One region of the Actinoplanes sp. L3-i22 genome, then DNA from elsewhere that is predicted to be linked to it. Evidence: riboswitches for the same ligand, from Rfam matches in the RefSeq annotation. Region 1 holds a riboswitch; the other holds the start of a gene.
The links. A riboswitch is a leader RNA that binds a small molecule or an ion and turns the genes downstream of it on or off. The one in region 1 is predicted to bind thiamine pyrophosphate.

Region 1 (3,393 bases):
ACCAGCTGGTCAAGCCGTTCAACGGCGCCGCCGACGCGGCCCGCTCGATCGCCGAGGCCGGCCACCAGCAGCAGGAGCTGGTCGACAAGCTGGCGCTGATCCTGCCGCTGATGGCGCTCGCGGTGCCGCTCGCCCTGGTGCTGTTCCTCTGGCTGCCGCTGCGGCTGCGCTGGATCCGGCGGGCCTCGACCGCGCTCGTGGTCCGCGACCAGCCGGCCGGCAAGGACCTGCTGGCGCTGCGGGCCCTGGCCACCCGTCCGCTGGGCGAGCTGGCCAAGCTGGGCCCGGACATCGCGCAGAGCTGGCGGGCCGGCGACGCGGCCGCCGTCGAGGCCCTGGCCGAGCTGGAACTCAAACGGCTCGGCCTGCGCTCGGCACGCACCGGCCTGCGGAAAGCCTAGGAGTTGATCGACGAGTCGGCCGGCGCGTCGTCCAGCACGAAGCCGTCCTTGTCGTCGTCGTCCGCCCAGTTGCGGTGGGTGACCGGCAGGATCGCCCAGAACGTCAGGAACCAGCCGGCGGAGACGACGGTCAGCACCACCGCCCAGCGCGCGTCCAGCACGTAGTCGGTGACCAGCAGGACGCTGCTGACCATCGACACCAGCATGCAGGCCAGCCCGCTGGTGGCCATCCGGTGCGCGTAGCGGACCAGCTCCGGCTTGCGGCCCTGGCGGAACAGCGCCCGGTGGAACGCGACCGGCGAGATGATCAGCGCGGTCGCGAAGGCCGCGCTGATCAGGGCCACCATGTACACGTCCTTCTGGAACGCGGTGGCGGCCGGGAAACCGCTGGAGAACGGCAGGGTCAGCAGGAAGGCGAAGAGGATCTGCACCCCGGTCTGCGCGACGCGCAGCTCCTGCAGCAGGTCGGCGAAGTTCCGGTCCCAGCGCTGTTTCTCGGTCTCGTGCGGCGAGCGTGGTTTCTCGGCGGCCATGTCGCGGCGGCTTTCCCCGCCGCGCCCATGGTCAAACGCCGATCCGTGCCAGGACCGCGTCGCCCAGCTCGCGCGGCGCCTGCTCGGGCACCCAGTGGCTCACCCCACGCAGCGCGACCAGCTGATAGTCGGCCGGCACCCAGTCTGCGGTGCGCAGCGCGGCGGTCAGCCCGACCACGCCGTCCCGGTCGCTCCAGACGTACGTCGTCGGCACGGTGATCTCGCCCAGGTCCGCCACGTCGTCGGCACGGAACGCCCGGTACCAGTGCAGCGCGGCATGCATCCGGCCCGGCTCGCGCATCGCCTTCACGTACCGGTCGGCGCGCGGCCCGATCGCCCCGAGCATCCGGCGCATCCCCAGCGCACCGCCGCCCATCAGCAGCTTCTCCGCGATCGCGGAGCGGAACACCTGGAAGTACGCGAGGCGGGCGCGCTGCGACGGCCGGACCCGCAGGGCCAGCGCCATCGCCCGCGGGTGCGGGACGGAGATCGCGGTCAGCGTGCGCACCCGCTCCGGGTGCCGGCCGGCGACCAGCCAGGCGACCTGGGCGCCCCAGTCGTGGCCGACCAGGTGCGCCGACTCGATGCCGAGCGCGTCCAGGACGGCGAGCACGTCGGCGACCGGCTCGCCGATCCGGTACTGCCCGGCGCCGGACGGGCGGGCGCCCGGGGAGTAGCCGCGCTGGTCCATCGCGTACGTCCGCAGCCCGGCCGCGTGCAGGCGGGGCAGCAGGAGGTCGAACTCGCGGTGGTCCTGCGGAAAGCCGTGCAACAGGAGCACCGGCTGCCCGTCCGCGGGGCCCCCTTCGGCCACCTCGAACGTCAGACCCCGAGCCTTGACCTCCATACGATCATTCCTCCCTGTGCCCCGGCATCCACCAGGTGTTAGCGTCATCGAAGCACATCACATGTTTTCCGACAGGGGAGCGCGCAGCGCTGAGAGTGCGGTGAAGGCCGCAGACCCTCGTACCTGATCTGGGTAATGCCAGCGCAGGAAGTTCGGTCTTTTCTCCATTGCGTCTCCTCCCGGTACCCGCTGGGAGGCACACGTCCATGAACAACAACAGCTGGCGAACGATAGACATCGTCATCGCCTCGGTCATCGCCGTCGCGTTCGGCGTCATCTTCTGGGCCTGGGACGCCGTCTGGGCCGCCACCGAGAACGCTTTCCTGTTCTTCCCGCCGGCCCAGGCCGTCCTCTACGGCATGTGGTTCCTACCGGCCGTGCTCAGCGGCCTGATCATCCGCAAGCCGGGCGCCGCGTTCTTCACCGAGACCGTCGCCGCGCTGATCTCGGCGCTGCTCGGCAACAAGTGGGGCGCCACGGTGATCTTCCAGGGCGCCGCGCAGGGGCTCGGCGCGGAGCTGGCGTTCGCGCTGTTCCGCTACCGGGTCTTCACGCTGCCGGTGGGCCTGCTGTCCGGCGCGCTGGCCGGGCTGGTCGCCGCGGTCTTCGACTGGTTCGTCTGGACCTACAGCTACGAGCTCTGGAACTACCGGGTGCCGTACGCCCTGATCACCGTCGCCAGCGCCACGGTGATCGCCGGCGCCGGCGCCTGGCTGCTGGTCCGGGCCCTGGCCCCGACCGGCGTCCTGGACCGGTTCCCGGCCGGCCGGGAACGGGCGCTCATCTAACCGATGTCCGAGGTTGAGCTGCACGGGTTCGGGTGGCGGCACGCGGGCCGTCGCGCCTGGGCGGTTCGCGGCCTGGACCTGCGGATCCGGCACGGTGAACGGGTGCTCCTGCTCGGCCCCTCGGGGGCAGGCAAGAGCACCCTCCTCGCCGCGCTGGCCGGGCTGCTGCCGGAGGACTCCGGCGAGGCCGCGGGCGCCATCGAGATCGACGGGCTCGAACCGCGCAAGGCCCGCGACCGGGTCGGCGTCCTGTTCCAGGATCCGCAGACCCAGCTGGTGATGGCCCGCGCCGGCGACGACGTGGCGTTCGGCCTGGAGAACCGCGGCGTGCCCCGGGCCGAGATCTGGCCCCGGGTCGACGAGGCGCTGCGGAGCGTCGGCTTCCCCTATCCCCTCGACCGCCCGACCGCCGCGCTCTCCGGCGGCGAGGCGCAGCGCCTGGCGCTCGCCGGCGTGCTCGCGCTGCGCCCGGGCCTGCTGCTGCTCGACGAGCCGACCGCCAACCTGGACCCGCCCGGCGCCGCGCTGATCCGCGACGCGATCGCCGCGGCGGTCGGCCCGGAGACCACGCTGATCATCGTCGAGCACCGCGTCGCCGAGGCGGTGCCGCTGGTGGACCGGGTGGTGGTGCTCGATCCGGGCGGCGGCGTGCGGGCCGACGGCACGCCCGAGTCGATCTTCGCCGCCTACGGCGACGAGCTCGCCGCGGAGGGCGTCTGGGTGCCGGGTTTCCCCGCGGCGTCCCGCGTCGCCTCGGTCCAGCTCAATTCCACTGCCGATTTGGTACGGACGGAGCACGCGGCCGTCCACGAGCGGCTACCCGC
Region 2 (3,393 bases), 750 kb from region 1:
CCGGGAGCTGCTGGCCCAGACCGCCGACCGGGTGGTCGCGGTCGAGGGCGGCGGCGCGTGGACCCATCCCGGCGGGTTCGCCTCCTGGCACGAGGCCCGCTCCAACCGGCACGAGCGGATGGAGGAGCTGCGCCGGCGCTGGGACGAGGAGCACGAGAAGCTTCGCGAGCTGGTCTTCACGCTGAAGAATAAGGCGATGTTCAACGACGGCCTGGCCTCGCGTTACCAGGCCGCGCAGACCCGGCTGCGCAAGTTCGAGGAGGCCGGCAAGCCGCCGCTGCCGCCCAAGGAGCAGTCGGTCCGGATGAATCTGCGCGGCGGCCGCACCGGCAAGCGTTCGGTGATCTGCGAGCAGCTCGAGCTGGAGAACCTGACGTTCCCGTTCGACCTGGAGATCTGGTACGGCGACCGGGTCGCCGTGCTGGGCGCGAACGGCACCGGCAAGTCGCACTTCCTGCGCCTGCTCGCGGCCGGCGGCAGCGAACCCGACCTGGAGCACCAGCCGGTCGACGGGGCGCCGCTCGCGCACGTGAAGCACAACGGGGTCGCCCGGCTCGGTGCCCGGGTCCGGCCCGGCCACTTCTCGCAGACCCACGACCGGCCCGAGCTGGTGGAGAAGACCCTGGTCGAGATCCTCTGGCGGGGTGACGAACATCGCTCCGGGATGGACCGGGCCGGCTCGATGAAGCACCTGAGCCGCTACGAGCTGTCCACCCAGGGCGATCAGCGTTTCGGGACGCTCTCCGGTGGGCAGCAGGCGCGGTTCCTGGTGCTGTTGCTGGAGCTCTCCGGGGCGACGTTGCTGCTGCTCGACGAGCCGACCGACAACCTGGACCTGGCCTCGGCGGAGGCGTTGGAGGAGGGGCTGAAGGCGTTCGACGGCACCGTGATCGCGGTCACCCACGACCGCTGGTTCACCCGTTCCTTCGACCGTTTCGTCCTGTTCCGCAGCGACAACGAAGTTGTCGAGGTCCCCGAACCGGTCTGGGACGTCCGCTAGCTTTTATCGTCACGGACTGGTTAGAGTCCGGTTACAAGAAACCCCACGGGAGTCCGAGCATCGGGCTGAGAGGGGGGCTGACGCTGCCCCCGACCGTAGAACCTGATCCGGGTAATGCCGGCGCAGGGAGGAGTGCGTCATGGACGCTGTTTCGTTTCCCAGGTTGCACGTCATCACCGATGACCTCGACGTCGTCCGCGGCGTCGCGCGACCGGGCGTGGCGATTCAGATCAGGGTCAAGACCAACGACAATTCGGCGTACGCGTTGACCGTCGCGGCCGTGGCGATCTGCCGGGCAGCCGGAGCGATGTGCCTGGTCAACGACCGTCTCGGGGTCGCGCTCGCGGCCGGTGCGGACGGCGTGCACGTCGGCGCCGAGGACCTGCCGGTCGCGGCCGTGCGACGGGTGGCCGGGCCGGATCTGGTGGTCGGCGCGACCTGCCGGACTCCGGAGCAGGCCCGGGCCGCGGTCGCCGACGGCGCGACCTACCTCGGGGTCGGTCCGGCCTTCGAGACGTCCACGAAGGACGGCCTGCCACCACCACTCGGGGTCGACCGGATCGGGGTCGTCGCGGCCGCCGTCCCGGGGACCCCGGTGCTGGCCATCGGCGGGATCACGGTCGAGCGGGCGGCCCGGTTCGCCGGCCGGGTGCACGGGATCGCGGCGGTCTCCGCGTTCGCGACCGATCCGGCGGGCGCGGCCGCGGCGTTTCTGAAGATCTGGGGAGCGGCCTCCCCGGCGGTCGCGGCATGAGGGTCGCGGTCGTCGGCGGCGGGATCATCGGGCTGGCCGTCGGGGCCGACCTGCTGCGCCGCGGGGCGGACGTCACGGTCTACGACCCGGCGCCGGACGGGATCGACGGCGCCTGGCACGTGGCCGCCGGGATGCTCGCGCCGGGCGGCGAGTCGGTCTTCGAGTTTCCGCGGCTGGAACACCTGCTGGACGCGTCCAACGCGCGGTGGCCGGAGTTCGCGGCCGGCCTCGGCGACGTCGGGTACGACGACGCCGGCACCCTCGGGGTGGCGCTGACCGCGGACGACGTCACCGAGATGGCGCGCGAGTGGCGGCATCAGAAGCTGTCCCCGCTGACCGGCTCGCAGCTGCGGGAGCGGGAGCCGGGGTTGTCGCCGCGGGTCCGGGCCGGCGCCTACGCGCCGGACGAGCGCCAGGTGGACCCCCGTCGGGTGGTCGCCGCGCTGCGGAACGTCCTGCATGGACGGTTGGTGCCCCGGCTGGTCGACGACGTGTCGGCACTGGACGCCGACGCCGTGGTGGTCGCGGCCGGCTGCGGCACCGCGGCGCTCACCGGGCTCCCGATCCGGCCGGTCAAAGGCCAGGTCCTGCGGCTCCGCGGGGAGCCCGGACTGCTGACCCACGTGCTCGACGGGGCCGCCGACGGCCGGCACGTCTACCTGGTCCCGCGCGCCGACGGCGAGGTGGTCGTCGGCGCCACCCAGGAGGAGCGGACCGACCGTACGCCCACCGCCGGCGCCGTCCACGACCTGCTGCGCGCCGCCCTCGACCTGGTCCCGGGCCTCGCCGAGCACGAGCTCACCGAGGTCACCGTCGGGCACCGGCCCGGCACCCCGGACAACGCGCCGATCCTCGGCCGGCTCCGGGACGGCGTCTTCGTGGCCGCCGGGCACTACCGCAACGGGGTGCTGCTCGCCCCGATCACCGCGCGGCTGATCGCCGACCTGGTGCTCACCGGGACGGCCGACCCGATCATCGACGACTTCACCCCCGGGAGGTTCGGATGCGCCTGATCGTCAACGGCCGGCACCAGACGCGGCCGGAGTCCTGCTCGGTGGCCGTGCTGGTCGCCGAGATCACCGACGCGCACCGCGGGGTCGCGGTCGCCGTGAACGGCTCGGTCGTGCCGCGCTCCACCTGGGCGCAGGTCGACCTGACCGACGGCGACGCGGTCGAGGTGCTCACCGCGGCCCAGGGCGGTTGATCATGAGCGGGATCATCGTCGATGACGCGGGCGTGCGGGGTGCCGCGGACATTTCGGACGCGGGATCGGGCGGGCTGCTGCCGGCGAACGGGCTGATCCTCGGGACCGGCGGGGCGAACAGCCTGGCCGCGCTCGAGGAGGCGATCGTCGCCTCCGGGACCGACCTGGTCACCGTCGCGCTGCGCCGGGTCGAGGCGGCCGGGCCCGGGCTGCTGCCGATGCTGGACCGGCTCGGCGTGCGGATCCTGCCGAACACGGCCGGCTGCTTCACCGCCGGCGACGCGGTCAAGACGGCCCGGATGGCCCGCGAGGCGTTCGGGACGGACCTGATCAAGCTGGAGGTGATCGGCGACGAGCGGACCCTGCTGCCCGACGGCGTCGAGCTGCTCCGGGCCGCGGAGGTGCTGGTCGCGGACGGGTTCACGGTGCTGCCGT

Region 2: another riboswitch for thiamine pyrophosphate. It lies ahead of L3i22_RS03355 (thiamine phosphate synthase); the one in region 1 lies ahead of L3i22_RS06755 (ECF transporter S component).

The regions. Positions count from the first base shown of each region.
Region 1 is NZ_AP024745.1:1,454,285-1,457,677, reverse strand. Features, by position in the region: gene L3i22_RS06770 (hypothetical protein) at 1-401, shown strand, start outside; gene L3i22_RS06765 (DUF6328 family protein) at 398-934, opposite strand; gene L3i22_RS06760 (alpha/beta fold hydrolase) at 966-1,781, opposite strand; TPP riboswitch at 1,845-1,949, shown strand; gene L3i22_RS06755 (ECF transporter S component) at 1,988-2,569, shown strand; gene L3i22_RS06750 (ABC transporter ATP-binding protein) at 2,573-3,393, shown strand, end outside.
Region 2 is NZ_AP024745.1:701,432-704,824, forward strand. Features, by position in the region: gene L3i22_RS03350 (ABC-F family ATP-binding cassette domain-containing protein) at 1-1,000, shown strand, start outside; TPP riboswitch at 1,036-1,146, shown strand; gene L3i22_RS03355 (thiamine phosphate synthase) at 1,140-1,754, shown strand; gene thiO (glycine oxidase ThiO) at 1,721-2,767, shown strand; gene thiS (sulfur carrier protein ThiS) at 2,758-2,958, shown strand; gene L3i22_RS03370 (thiazole synthase) at 2,961-3,393, shown strand, end outside.